2 regions of the Pediococcus acidilactici genome follow, and region 2 is predicted to be linked to the other one. Evidence: a T-box and tRNA genes for the amino acid it is inferred to sense, from the RefSeq annotation. Region 2 holds a T-box; the other holds one or more tRNA genes.
What was found. A T-box is a leader RNA that pairs with one kind of tRNA and senses whether it is charged. The one in region 2 lies ahead of I6H64_RS01900 (valine--tRNA ligase), so its partner is inferred to be a tRNA-Val.
Positions count from the first base shown of each region.

Region 1: it encodes a tRNA-Val, which carries the amino acid that the T-box ahead of I6H64_RS01900 (valine--tRNA ligase) is inferred to sense. The anticodon was not compared.

Region 1 is NZ_CP066046.1:1,173,825-1,180,605, forward strand. Features, by position in the region: tRNA gene I6H64_RS05835 (tRNA-Asp) at 59-132, opposite strand; tRNA gene I6H64_RS05840 (tRNA-Met) at 139-212, opposite strand; tRNA gene I6H64_RS05845 (tRNA-Glu) at 241-312, opposite strand; tRNA gene I6H64_RS05850 (tRNA-Ser) at 333-420, opposite strand; tRNA gene I6H64_RS05855 (tRNA-Ile) at 424-497, opposite strand; tRNA gene I6H64_RS05860 (tRNA-Gly) at 506-576, opposite strand; tRNA gene I6H64_RS05865 (tRNA-Phe) at 599-671, opposite strand; tRNA gene I6H64_RS05870 (tRNA-Asp) at 676-749, opposite strand; tRNA gene I6H64_RS05875 (tRNA-Met) at 754-827, opposite strand; tRNA gene I6H64_RS05880 (tRNA-Ser) at 838-927, opposite strand; tRNA gene I6H64_RS05885 (tRNA-Ile) at 975-1,048, opposite strand; tRNA gene I6H64_RS05890 (tRNA-Met) at 1,069-1,142, opposite strand; tRNA gene I6H64_RS05895 (tRNA-Pro) at 1,178-1,251, opposite strand; tRNA gene I6H64_RS05900 (tRNA-Arg) at 1,262-1,335, opposite strand; tRNA gene I6H64_RS05905 (tRNA-Leu) at 1,344-1,429, opposite strand; tRNA gene I6H64_RS05910 (tRNA-Gly) at 1,461-1,532, opposite strand; tRNA gene I6H64_RS05915 (tRNA-Thr) at 1,543-1,615, opposite strand; tRNA gene I6H64_RS05920 (tRNA-Lys) at 1,672-1,744, opposite strand; tRNA gene I6H64_RS05925 (tRNA-Val) at 1,752-1,824, opposite strand; rRNA gene rrf (5S ribosomal RNA) at 1,832-1,948, opposite strand; rRNA gene I6H64_RS05935 (23S ribosomal RNA) at 2,044-4,964, opposite strand; tRNA gene I6H64_RS05940 (tRNA-Ala) at 5,143-5,215, opposite strand; tRNA gene I6H64_RS05945 (tRNA-Ile) at 5,221-5,294, opposite strand; rRNA gene I6H64_RS05950 (16S ribosomal RNA) at 5,375-6,781, opposite strand, start outside.
Region 2 is NZ_CP066046.1:374,763-381,543, forward strand. Features, by position in the region: gene I6H64_RS01885 (cysteine desulfurase family protein) at 27-1,181, shown strand; gene thiI (tRNA uracil 4-sulfurtransferase ThiI) at 1,194-2,411, shown strand; gene tpx (thiol peroxidase) at 2,581-3,072, shown strand; T-box leader at 3,115-3,324, shown strand; gene I6H64_RS01900 (valine--tRNA ligase) at 3,371-6,034, shown strand; gene I6H64_RS01905 (bifunctional folylpolyglutamate synthase/dihydrofolate synthase) at 6,192-6,781, shown strand, end outside.

The DNA of each region.
Region 1 (6,781 bases), 800 kb from region 2:
TACAAAAAAGCCATCCGTTTAATAAACGAATGGCTTTTGCTTAAGTCTCTTTCAAAGACGGTCCTAACGAGACTCGAACTCGTGATCTCCTGCGTGACAGGCAGGCGTCCTAACCAACTAGACCATAGGACCAATTAATTGCGGGAGCAGGATTTGAACCTACGACCTTCGGGTTATGAGCCCGACGAGCTACCAGACTGCTCCATCCCGCGATAATATTAATATAAATATGACAAAAAATGACCCGTACGGGATTCGAACCCATGTTACTGCCGTGAAAGGGCAGTGTCTTAACCACTTGACCAACGGGTCATACTTATAATAAGAACTAACGGAGAAGGAGGGATTCGAACCCTCGCGCCGCTTGCGCGACCTACACCCTTAGCAGGGGCGCCTCTTCAGCCACTTGAGTACTTCTCCAAATGGGCCTAAATGGACTCGAACCATCGACCTCACGCTTATCAGGCGTGCGCTCTAACCAGCTGAGCTATAGGCCCATACTTAAAGCGGGTGACGAGAATCGAACTCGCGACAACAGCTTGGAAGGCTGTGGTTTTACCACTAAACTACACCCGCAAAATAAATATTAAATTTTCAATGGCGCGGGACAGAATCGAACTGCCGACACATGGAGCTTCAATCCATTGCTCTACCGACTGAGCTACCGAGCCATTACGGTCCTAACGAGACTCGAACTCGTGATCTCCTGCGTGACAGGCAGGCGTCCTAACCAACTAGACCATAGGACCATAATTGCGGGAGCAGGATTTGAACCTACGACCTTCGGGTTATGAGCCCGACGAGCTACCAGACTGCTCCATCCCGCGATAATTAAAAAGGAGGATGAGAGATTCGAACTCTCGCGTGGTTTGACCCACCTGACGGTTTTCAAGACCGTTCCCTTCAGCCAGACTTGGGTAATCCTCCATAATACAAATATACGTTTCACTGCCCTTACTAACAAAAATGCTAGATGGACCTTGTAGGACTCGAACCTACGACCGAACGGTTATGAGCCGTTTGCTCTAACCAACTGAGCTAAAGGTCCAAGTTCGTATATTAACCCTATCGCGGCGGAGGGGATCGAACCCCCGACCTCCCGGGTATGAACCGGACGCTCTAGCCAGCTGAGCTACACCGCGATCTATTTAATTAATAAATGTTTATCAACATTTAATCGGGAAGACAGGATTCGAACCTGCGACCCCCTGGTCCCAAACCAGGTGCTCTACCAAGCTGAGCTACTTCCCGTTTAAAACAATGCACCCAGTAGGAGTCGAACCTACAACCTTCTGATTCGTAGTCAGACACTCTATCCAGTTGCGCTATGGGTGCAATACAAATGCCGAGGACCGGGATCGAACCGGTACGGTCATCACTGACCGCAGGATTTTAAGTCCTGTGCGTCTGCCAATTCCGCCACCCCGGCATTTTATAAAAGTAGTAAATACTTACTACGAAGCGGAAGACGGGATTCGAACCCGCGACCCCCACCATGGCAAGGTGATGTTCTACCACTGAACTACTTCCGCATGATCGATATGCCGACTAGAGGATTCGAACCTCCGACCCTCTGTTTACAAGACAGATGCTCTGCCAACTGAGCTAAGTCGGCATTACCTTTATATAATGCCATATATTCAATTATATGTCACAGCACTTTTAGTGCTATGAGCCGTGACAGGCTCGAACTGTCGACCCTCTGATTAAAAGTCAGATGCTCTACCAACTGAGCTAACGGCTCAAGATAATGGAGGATACAGGGCTCGAACCTGTGACCTCCTGCTTGTAAGGCAGATGCTCTCCCAACTGAGCTAATCCTCCATAATTAGCATGGCAACGTCCTACCCTCGCAGGGGGCGATCCCCCAACTACTCTTGGCGTTAAGAAGCTTGACTTCTGTGTTCGACATGGGAACAGGTATATCCTTCTCACTATCGTCACCACACTCTGTGCTAACTTACGTTATCACTTGAGAAAACTTTTGTCCTCTCAAAACTGAATAATATCTACATTTCTTTCGAGTTACTTGCCACGTTCTACTTGGTTAAGTCCTCGACCGATTAGTACTAGTCCGCTCCATGTATCGCTACACTTCCACTTCTAGCCTATCTACCTGATCATCTCTCAGGGGTCTTACTTGCCCGAAGGCAATGGGAAATCTCATCTTGAGGCGAGTTTCACACTTAGATGCTTTCAGCGTTTATCTCATCCACACATAGCTACCCAGCGATGCTCCTGGCGGAACAACTGGTACACCAGCGGTGTGTCCATCCCGGTCCTCTCGTACTAAGGACAGCTCCTCTCAAATTTCCTACGCCCGCGACGGATAGGGACCGAACTGTCTCACGACGTTCTGAACCCAGCTCGCGTACCGCTTTAATGGGCGAACAGCCCAACCCTTGGGACCGACTACAGCCCCAGGATGCGATGAGCCGACATCGAGGTGCCAAACCTCCCCGTCGATGTGAACTCTTGGGGAGATAAGCCTGTTATCCCCAGGGTAGCTTTTATCCGTTGAGCGATGGCCCTTCCATACGGAACCACCGGATCACTAAGCCCGACTTTCGTCCCTGCTCGACCTGTCTGTCTCGCAGTCAAGCTCCCTTCTGCCTTTACACTCTGCGAATGATTTCCAACCATTCTGAGGGAACCTTTGGGCGCCTCCGTTACCTTTTAGGAGGCGACCGCCCCAGTCAAACTGCCCACCAGACACTGTCTCCCGCCACGATTAGTGGCGCGGGTTAGAGGGTTCATACAACGAGGGTAGTATCCCACTTGCGCCTCCTCCGAAACTAGCGTTCCGGATTCTACGGCTCCTACCTATCCTGTACAAGCTGTACAAACACTCAATATCAAGTTACAGTAAAGCTCCATGGGGTCTTTCCGTCCTGTCGCGGGTAACCCGCATCTTCACGGGTATTATAATTTCACCGAGTCTCTCGTTGAGACAGTGCCCAGATCGTTACGCCTTTCGTGCGGGTCGGAACTTACCCGACAAGGAATTTCGCTACCTTAGGACCGTTATAGTTACGGCCGCCGTTTACTGGGGCTTCAGTTCAAAGCTTCGCTTACGCTAACTCATCCCCTTAACCTTCCAGCACCGGGCAGGCGTCAGCCCCTATACGTCATCTTACGATTTTGCAGAAACCTGTGTTTTTGATAAACAGTCGCCTGGGCCTTTTCACTGCGGCTGATCTTGCGATCAGCACCCCTTCTCCCGAAGTTACGGGTCATTTTGCCGAGTTCCTTAACGAGAGTTCTCTCGCTCACCTTAGGATACTCTCCTCGACTACCTGTGTCGGTTTGCGGTACGGGTAGTTAAACTCTAACTAGAAGCTTTTCTCGGCAGCGTGACGTCAGGAACTTCGTTACTTAAATTTCACTCCCCATCACCGCTTGTCCTTAAGAAATCAAGCATTTGACTCGACTTCAGACTTACGGCTTGGACACCCACTTCCAATCGGGTGCATTCCTTAGCCTCCTGCGTCCCTCCATTGTTCAAACAAGTTTAACTAGTACAGGAATCTCAACCTGTTATCCATCGCCTACGCCTCTCGGCCTCGGCTTAGGTCCCGACTAACCCTGGGAGGACGAGCCTTCCCCAGGAAACCTTAGTCATACGGTGGATAGGATTCTCACCTATCTTTCGCTACTCATACCGGCATTCTCACTTCTAAGCGCTCCAACAGTCCTCACGGTCTGCCTTCGTCGCCCTTAGAACGCTCTCCTATCACGCCACCTAATGGTGGCATCCACAGTCTCGGTAATATGTTTAAGCCCCGGTACATTTTCGGCGCAGGATCACTCGACTAGTGAGCTATTACGCACTCTTTAAATGGTGGCTGCTTCTGAGCCAACATCCTAGTTGTCTATGCAACTCCACATCCTTTTCCACTTAACATATATTTAGGGACCTTAACTGGTGGTCTGGGCTGTTCCCCTTTCGACGATGGATCTTATCACTCACCGTCTGACTCCCGGACATAAATCGATGGCATTCGGAGTTTATCTGAATTCGGTAACCCATGACGGGCCCCTAGTCCAAACAGTGGCTCTACCTCCACGATCCTAATTCCGAGGCTAGCCCTAAAGCTATTTCGGAGAGAACCAGCTATCTCCAAGTTCGTTTGGAATTTCACCGCTACCCACACCTCATCTCAGCACTTTTCAACGTACACGAGTTCGGTCCTCCAGTGCGTTTTACCGCACCTTCAACCTGGACATGGGTAGGTCACTTGGTTTCGGGTCTACATCCGCATACTAATTCGCCCTCTTCAGACTCGCTTTCGCTTCGGCTCCGTCTCTTCAACTTAACCTGGCATACGAACGTAACTCGCCGGTTCATTCTACAAAAGGCACGCCATCACCCATTAACGGGCTCTGACTTCTTGTAGGCACATGGTTTCAAGAACTATTTCACTCCCCTTCCGGGGTGCTTTTCACCTTTCCCTCACGGTACTGGTTCACTATCGGTCACTAGGTAGTATTTAGCCTTGGGAGATGGTCCTCCCGGATTCCGACGGAATTTCACGTGCTCCGCCGTACTCAGGATCCTGAACTGAGGGAGTTTGATTTAACTTACGGGGCTGTCACCCTCTCTGGCTGGCCTTCCCAGGCCCTTCAGCTATCAAGCTCTTTGGTAACTCAAATGTTCAGTCCTACAACCCCAAGAAGCAAGCTTCTTGGTTTGGGCTGTTCCCGTTTCGCTCGCCGCTACTCAGGGAATCGAATTTTCTTTCTGTTCCTGTGGGTACTGAGATGTTTCAGTTCCCCACGTTTACCTTCACACATCCTATGAATTCAGATGCGGATAATAGTCGATTAAAACTATTGGGTTGCCCCATTCGGAAATCCCCGGATCAAAGCTTACTTACAGCTCCCCGAGGCATATCGGTGTTAGTCCCGTCCTTCATCGGCTCCTAGTACCAAGGCATCCACCATGCGCCCTTCCTAACTTAACCTAACTTTACCTACGGTAAAGCGATTAATTGAGTATTGCGATTATTTTGAACTAATCTTGTTTAACTCTTTAAAATTACGCGGTTTTCTCTCGGTTTAATTATGATTAATTAAAATTAGAAAATTATAGATATTATTCAGTTTTCAAAGAACAAAAGTAGAACAACTAACGTTGTTCAATGGAGAATAGCGGGATCGAACCGCTGACCTCCTGCGTGCAAGGCAGGCGCTCTCCCAGCTGAGCTAATTCCCCATGTATGGGCCTAAATGGACTCGAACCATCGACCTCACGCTTATCAGGCGTGCGCTCTAACCAGCTGAGCTATAGGCCCGATACGCATGTGTTTTGAGAGTAGACCTCTCAAAACTAAACAAAACTTTGACTCGTGTGCGGTTCCGTATTATTCCTTAGAAAGGAGGTGATCCAGCCGCAGGTTCTCCTACGGCTACCTTGTTACGACTTCACCCTAATCATCTGTCCCACCTTAGACGGCTAGCTCCTAAAAGGTTACCCCACCGGCTTTGGGTGTTACAAACTCTCATGGTGTGACGGCGGTGTGTACAAGGCCCGGGAACGTATTCACCGCGGCATGCTGATCCGCGATTACTAGCGATTCCGACTTCGTGTAGGCGAGTTGCAGCCTACAGTCCGAACTGAGAATGGTTTTAAGAGATTAGCTAAACCTCGCGGTTTCGCGACTCGTTGTACCATCCATTGTAGCACGTGTGTAGCCCAGGTCATAAGGGGCATGATGATTTGACGTCGTCCCCACCTTCCTCCGGTTTGTCACCGGCAGTCTCACTAGAGTGCCCAACTGAATGCTGGCAACTAGTAATAAGGGTTGCGCTCGTTGCGGGACTTAACCCAACATCTCACGACACGAGCTGACGACAACCATGCACCACCTGTCATTCTGTCCCCGAAGGGAACGCCTAATCTCTTAGGTTGGCAGAAGATGTCAAGACCTGGTAAGGTTCTTCGCGTAGCTTCGAATTAAACCACATGCTCCACCGCTTGTGCGGGCCCCCGTCAATTCTTTTGAGTTTCAACCTTGCGGTCGTACTCCCCAGGCGGATTACTTAATGCGTTAGCTGCAGCACTGAAGGGCGGAAACCCTCCAACACTTAGTAATCATCGTTTACGGCATGGACTACCAGGGTATCTAATCCTGTTCGCTACCCATGCTTTCGAGCCTCAGCGTCAGTTACAGACCAGACAGCCGCCTTCGCCACTGGTGTTCTTCCATATATCTACGCATTTCACCGCTACACATGGAGTTCCACTGTCCTCTTCTGCACTCAAGTCTCCCAGTTTCCAATGCACTTCTTCGGTTGAGCCGAAGGCTTTCACATTAGACTTAAAAGACCGCCTGCGCTCGCTTTACGCCCAATAAATCCGGATAACGCTTGCCACCTACGTATTACCGCGGCTGCTGGCACGTAGTTAGCCGTGGCTTTCTGGTTAAATACCGTCACTGGGTGAACAGTTACTCTCACCCACGTTCTTCTTTAACAACAGAGCTTTACGAGCCGAAACCCTTCTTCACTCACGCGGCGTTGCTCCATCAGACTTGCGTCCATTGTGGAAGATTCCCTACTGCTGCCTCCCGTAGGAGTCTGGGCCGTGTCTCAGTCCCAATGTGGCCGATTACCCTCTCAGGTCGGCTACGCATCATCGCCTTGGTGAGCCGTTACCTCACCAACTAGCTAATGCGCCGCGGGTCCATCCAGAAGTGATAGCAGAGCCATCTTTTAAAAGAAAACCAGGCGGTTTTCTCTGTTATACGGTATTAGCATCTGTTTCCAGGTGTTATCCCCT
Region 2 (6,781 bases):
GGGATTTTAAGTTAGGGATGAGGAAAATGATTTACTTTGACAATAGTGCAACTACGCAAGTTGATAAAACAGTCTTAGAAACTTACCAAAAGGTTAGCAATCAGATTTGGGGAAACCCTTCTAGTTTACACAACATGGGTGAAACTGCGTTTAATTTGCTTGAACAATCACGTAAACAAATTGCGGACTTGTTAAACGTGCAGCCACACGAGATCTTCTTTACCAGCGGAGGTACAGAAGGCGACAACTGGGTGATTAAGGGAACGGCAATCGAAAAACGTGCTTACGGAAAACACCTGATTACCACTACGGTGGAACATCCGGCGGTCCAAAATACGATGGCTCAATTAGAGCAACTCGGCTTTGACGTTACTTATTTACCCGTAGATGACGAAGGACGGATTAGTATCCAAGATTTGAAGGATGCGATTCGGCCGGATACAATTTTGGTTTCAATCATGGCGGTTAACAATGAAATTGGTACGGTACAACCGCTCACCGAAGTTGCCGAAGTGTTGAAGGATTACCCTAAAATTCATTTTCATGTGGATGCAGTCCAAGGAATCGGTAAGGGAATTCAATCGGCCATCATGAACGATCGGGTAGACTTTGTCACTTTCTCGGGACATAAATTCCACGCTCCGCGAGGCGTCGGCTTTATCTACGCGCGGCAAGGTCGGCGAATTGCGCCGTTAATGACTGGTGGCGGACAAGAAAAGAATTTACGCAGCGGTACCGAAAATTTACCAGCAATTGCAGCGATGGCCAAGGCTTTGCGGTTGTTACTAACTGACGAAAAGCAAAAAGTTGCGCACCAAGCTCAAGTAAAACAGGCTATTTATGATCACGTCACTAGCTTTGACAAAGTAGTCGCCTTTTCGAAATGTGATGCTGGCTTTGCGCCCCACATCCTGTGCTTTGCGATTAAGGGAGTCCGGGGGGAAACAATTGTTCACGCGTTTGAAAGCCACGACATTTACATCTCGACGACGAGTGCTTGCTCTTCTAAAAAACAACAAGCTTCTAGTACCTTGACGGCCATGAACGTTGATCAACAGATTTCCACTAGTGCGGTGCGGGTCAGTTTAGACAGTGCTAACACTATGGAAGAAGCTGAACGCTTTAATAAAGTTTTCGACCAGTTGTACCAAGACTTTTCTAAAATTAATCAAAATGCTTAGATAGGAGTTTTTATGGAATATACGGAAATTATGGTTCGCTACGGCGAGCTATCTACAAAGGGAAAAAACCGAAAAGATTTTATCGCCCGCTTAGGCGGTAACATTCGTAAAAGTTTAAAAGACTTTGAACAAGTGGTGGTCCACCCTAATCGGGACCGCACCCACGTTACTTTAAACGGGGCGAGCAGTGCGGCAGTAATTGCCCGCTTGAAACGGGTTTTTGGAATTCAAAATTTATCACCAATGTTAAAAGTTGAAAAATCAATGGAAGCTGTTCAAGAAGGCGCGCTAGCAATGATGAAAGAACAGTTAAAGCCCCAAATGACTTTTAAGATTAACACCCGACGTTCAGATAAGGACTTCCCCATCAATACCGATACGATGAACCGGGAACTAGGCGGATTCATTTTAGAAAACTTTCCTGAAAGTCAGGTTAAAATGAAGAATCCTGACATTACTTTACGAGTGGAGATTCGTTCAAACGGAATCTTCCTAACTAGCGAAGTGATTGATGGAGCTGGCGGTTTGCCAGTGGGAACGGCTGGTAAGGGAATGATGATGCTTTCTGGGGGGATTGATTCGCCAGTTGCCGCATATCTAGGTATGAAACGGGGCGTTGAGATGGAAATGGTTCATTTCTTTAGCCCGCCATACACGAGTGAACAAGCCCTTGCAAAAGCTAAGGAGCTAAGCGGTAAATTAGCTGCTTACTCCGGGAACGTTCAGTTTTTGCAAGTTCCGTTTGCTGAAATTCAAGAAACCATTAAGGAGAAGTGTCCGGAAGGTTACTTAATGACGATCCAACGGCGGATGATGCTTCGTTTGACCGTGGCGTTAGCACAAAGGCGGGGTGGCTTAGCTATTTTTAACGGCGAGTCGCTCGGCCAAGTGGCTTCTCAAACAATGGAAAGCATGATGGCGATAAACGACGTAACTACCATGCCAATTATCCGACCGGTAGTTTCGATGGATAAAAACGAAATCATTGAAATTGCCAAGGAAATTGATACCTACGATTTATCAATTATGCCATTTGAGGACTGTTGTACCATTTTCGCTCCGCCAGCTCCAAAGACGCGTCCGGATTTAGAAAAAGCCCGCTATTACGAAAGCAAGATTGACGTGGAAGGCTTGATGAAGCGTGCTCTTGACGGGGTGCAAGTTACTAACATCCACGCTGGCGAAGAATTTTTGAACCAGAATGAAGAAGTTTTTGCAGAACTTCTTTAAGCTTAAATTGATTAGTTGCTATTTGGGGTGTTTTGGGATAAGGTTAACGTAAATATCGGTGGATATTGAGAAATTTAGTCCTCGATTAATTGACTAATTAAGTTATCTGACAAAGTTAGTGGAGAACAATCCATTTTGACTAGTCGTTAGAATAAAGGAGCGTAAGGTCATGGAAATATTACGTGGTGGACAAAAGGTTGAACTAGTTGGTAACCCGCCAGAAGTGGGCGACCAATTACCAAAGTTTAAAGTCTTTACGGCAAAGGGCGCGAAAGTAAAAACGCGTGATTTACTTGGCAAACCGTTGTTATTAAGCGTGGTGCCTGATTTGAATACGCGAGTTTGCAGCATTCAAACAAAGGCCTTTAACCAGCAGGCGGATAACTATCCGGAAGTTCGGTTTGTCACGATTTCTAATAATTTACCGCAAGATCAAGCAAACTGGTGTGCTGCCGAAGGGGTTAATAACCTAGAAGTTCTTTCAGATCACGAATTGTCGTTTGGTTATGAAATGAAATTATACATTCCGAATGCTGGTTACTTAGCACGGAGTATTTTCATTGCTGATGCATCTGGTAAAATCGTTTACCGGGAAATCGTTCCTGAATTACATTCTGAGCCAAACTACGAAGCTGCGCTAGAAGTAATTAAACAAATGTAAAAACTTAATTGACGTACCAAGATTTATTCTTTATTATTATTTTTGACGGTGATGATTAAGAGGAGATTTTCCATCAGTGTTTTTCAGAGAGGGGACGGGGCTGCAAGTCTCTAAACACGGAAGATCGGGTTGCTTATGAACCAATCTTTAAGGCGCAGAACTTAAAGATCGAACAGTACGTTCGTTATCAAAGACAAAGCGGGGCAGTTATGCCCAATTTAGGTGGTACCGCGAAGCACTTTCGTCCTATTTCTTAGGAAGAAAGTGCTTTTTATTTTGGAAAGGGAAGTGAAGTTTGATGACCAAAGAAGTTGAGATGTCGACAAAGTACGAACCTCAAAAGGTCGAACAGGGCCGCTACCAAGAGTGGGTCGAAAAGGGTTTATTTAAGCCTAATGGAGATAAAAAAGCAAAACCATATTCAATTGTAATTCCGCCTCCTAACGTTACCGGAAAATTGCATTTAGGTCATGCTTGGGATACTACGTTACAAGATATGTTGATCCGGCAAAAACGGATGCAAGGATATGATACGGTTTGGGTACCAGGAATGGACCATGCCGGAATCGCTACCCAAGCAAAGGTGGAAGCTAAACTGCGTGAACAAGGAGTTTCCCGTTATGATCTTGGACGGGACAAGTTCATTGATAAGGTATGGGAATGGAAAGATGAATATGCCGACACCATCCATCAACAATGGGCTAAAATGGGGCTTTCGCTCGACTACGGTCGGGAACGTTTTACCCTTGACGAAGGACTTTCCAAGGCCGTTCGGAAAGTATTCGTTACTTTATATAACGAAGGATTGATTTATCGTGGTGAATACATTATTAACTGGGATCCGCAGGCGCGGACGGCACTTTCAGATATCGAAGTAGAGCACCAAGACGACCAAGGTGCTTTCTACCACGTGAAGTACTTCTTCGCAGATCCTGATTTTACTTTTAATGGGAAAAATTATATTGAAATTGCGACAACCCGGCCAGAAACAATGTTCGGGGACGTTGCCATTGCCGTTCACCCAAGTGACGAACGTTACCAAGACTTGGTAGGCAAGGAAGTTATTTTGCCGCTTCAAGGCCGTCATCTCCCAATCATTGCTGACCAGTACGTGGATCCTGAGTTTGGGACTGGAATGGTGAAGATTACGCCTGCGCACGACCCTAACGATTTCCAAGTGGGTAACCGGCATAACCTTGAACGGATCAACACGATGAATGACGATGCTTCAATGAACGAGAACGCGGGCAAGTACGAAGGCTTAGACCGGTTTGAAGCACGCAAGGCGATGGTTAAGGACCTCGAAGACCAGGGCTACATGATTAAGATTGACCCAATTGTTCACAGTGTGGGTCATTCGGAACGGACGGGTGTACAAGTGGAATCCCGTTTGTCGACGCAATGGTTTGTTAAAATGGATAAACTTGCCAAGATGGCTTTAGCAAATCAAGATACGGATGACAAGGTTAATTTCATCCCCGAACGTTTTGAACACACCTTCAAGCAGTGGATGGAAAATGCTCACGATTGGGTAATTTCCCGGCAATTGTGGTGGGGACACCAAATCCCAGCTTGGTATCACAAGGAAACTGGCGAAGTTTACGTAGGCGAAGAAGCTCCTAAAGATGTTGAAAACTGGGAACAAGATCCCGACGTACTAGACACTTGGTTCTCTAGTGCATTGTGGCCATTTACCACGATGGGCTGGCCGGACGAAAACGCGGCAGACTTTAAGCGCTACTTCCCAACTAGCACGTTGGTAACCGGCTATGACATCATCTTCTTCTGGGTTGCTCGGATGATCTTCCAAAGCTTGAAGTTTACCGGCAAGCGGCCGTTTAAAGACGTATTGTTGCACGGATTAATCCGTGACGAACAGGGTCGTAAGATGAGTAAGTCGCTAGGAAACGGAATCGACCCAATGGACGTAATTGATAAATATGGTGCGGATGCACTGCGTTGGTTCCTTTCTAACGGTTCTACTGCGGGACAAGATTTACGGTTTAGCTACACTAAGATGGATGCAGCTTGGAACTTTATTAATAAGATTTGGAACGCAAGCCGCTACGTAATTATGAACTTAGACCAAGTTGATAAGCCACAGTTACCAGCATTGAACGAACTTAACCTTGCTGACCGCTGGATTTTAAGTCGCCTAAACCACACGGTGGAACAAGTTACCCACTTCTTTGACGTTTACGACTTCGGGGAAGCCGGTCGGGCATTGTACACCTTCATTTGGGATGATTTCTGTGATTGGTACATCGAAATGAGTAAGGAAATTCTCAACGGTGACGACCAAACTGCTCAAGTAAATACCCAAAACGTATTGGCATACGTCCTAGACCAAACTTTGCGGCTTTTACATCCAGTAATGCCGTTTGTAACTGAAAAGATTTGGTTATCGATGCCACACGAAGGTGAATCGTTGGTAACGGCGGCTTACCCAGTTAGTCATCCAGAATTAACTGACGAAGCTGCTGAAGAAGGAATGAGCCACTTAATCGAATTGATTAAGGCGGTTCGAAACATTCGTTCTGAAGCGGGAGCTCCAATGTCTAGTCCTGTAGACCTCTTAATCAAGACGGATAACGAAGCGTTGGTTAAGTTGTTTAACGAAAATCGCGATTACATTGACCGCTTCTGCCATCCAGCAGAATTTGAACTAGGGGCAACTGTCGAAGCGCCAAAGCTTTCCATGTCGGCAGTAATTACCGATGGTGAAATTTACATTCCACTAGCTGAACTAGTTGACCTAGACGAAGAAATTGCTCGTCTGGAAAAAGAAGAGCAAAAGTACGAACAAGAAGTTAACCGGGTGGTTAAGAAGCTTCAAAACGAAAAATTTGTTAATAACGCTCCGGCAGCCGTCGTTGAAGAACAGCGAACCAAGAAGACCGATTACGAAGGTAAGCTTGCGGCTACTCGTCGTCGTTTGGCAGATATCCGTTCTGGAAAATAATAATAAAAATTAGTACTTTAAGGTTATGGGAACCAACTTTCCCAACCTCGTTAAGATTAGCGATTAGAACCGTTAGTACTTGAAAAATAGAGGCTGAGAAAAATTACGCGATTTTTCTCGGCCTTTTTTAATGGCACCGTGATAAGGAGGAGAGCGGATGAATTATGAAGAGGCGCTGGCATTTGTTCACGGGCGGCCCCGGTTAAGAAAGGCGCCCACCTTAAAAAGGATGCAACAATTTTTAACTGAATTAGGAAATCCCCAAACTAAAATCCAGGCGGTCCACGTTGCTGGAACCAATGGTAAAGGTTCCACGATCGCCTTTCTAACTAGTTTGTTAGGCCAAGAAGGTCGTCAGGTAGGGACTTTTACGTCGCCCTTTATTACCCGCTTTAACGAGCGGATTGCGGTTAATGGTCAGCCAATTAGCGATGAAGCGGTGGTGCATTTAGTTACCCAAGTACGGCCGGTGGTGGAAAAAATGGACCAAACTGAATTGGGTGGTCCGTTAGAGTTTGAAATTGTCACCGCGATGATGTTTTTATACTTTGCGCAACATCCGGTTGACGTAGTTTTGGTAGAAGTAGGAATTGGGGGGTTGTATGATTCCACAAACGTCTTCACTCCGTTGGTATCGGTGATTACAAACGTGGGCTGGGACCACATGGCACTTTTAGGGAATACTTTACCGGAAATTGCCCAACAAAAGGCGGGAATCATCAAACCGCACGTTCCGGTGGTTACTGG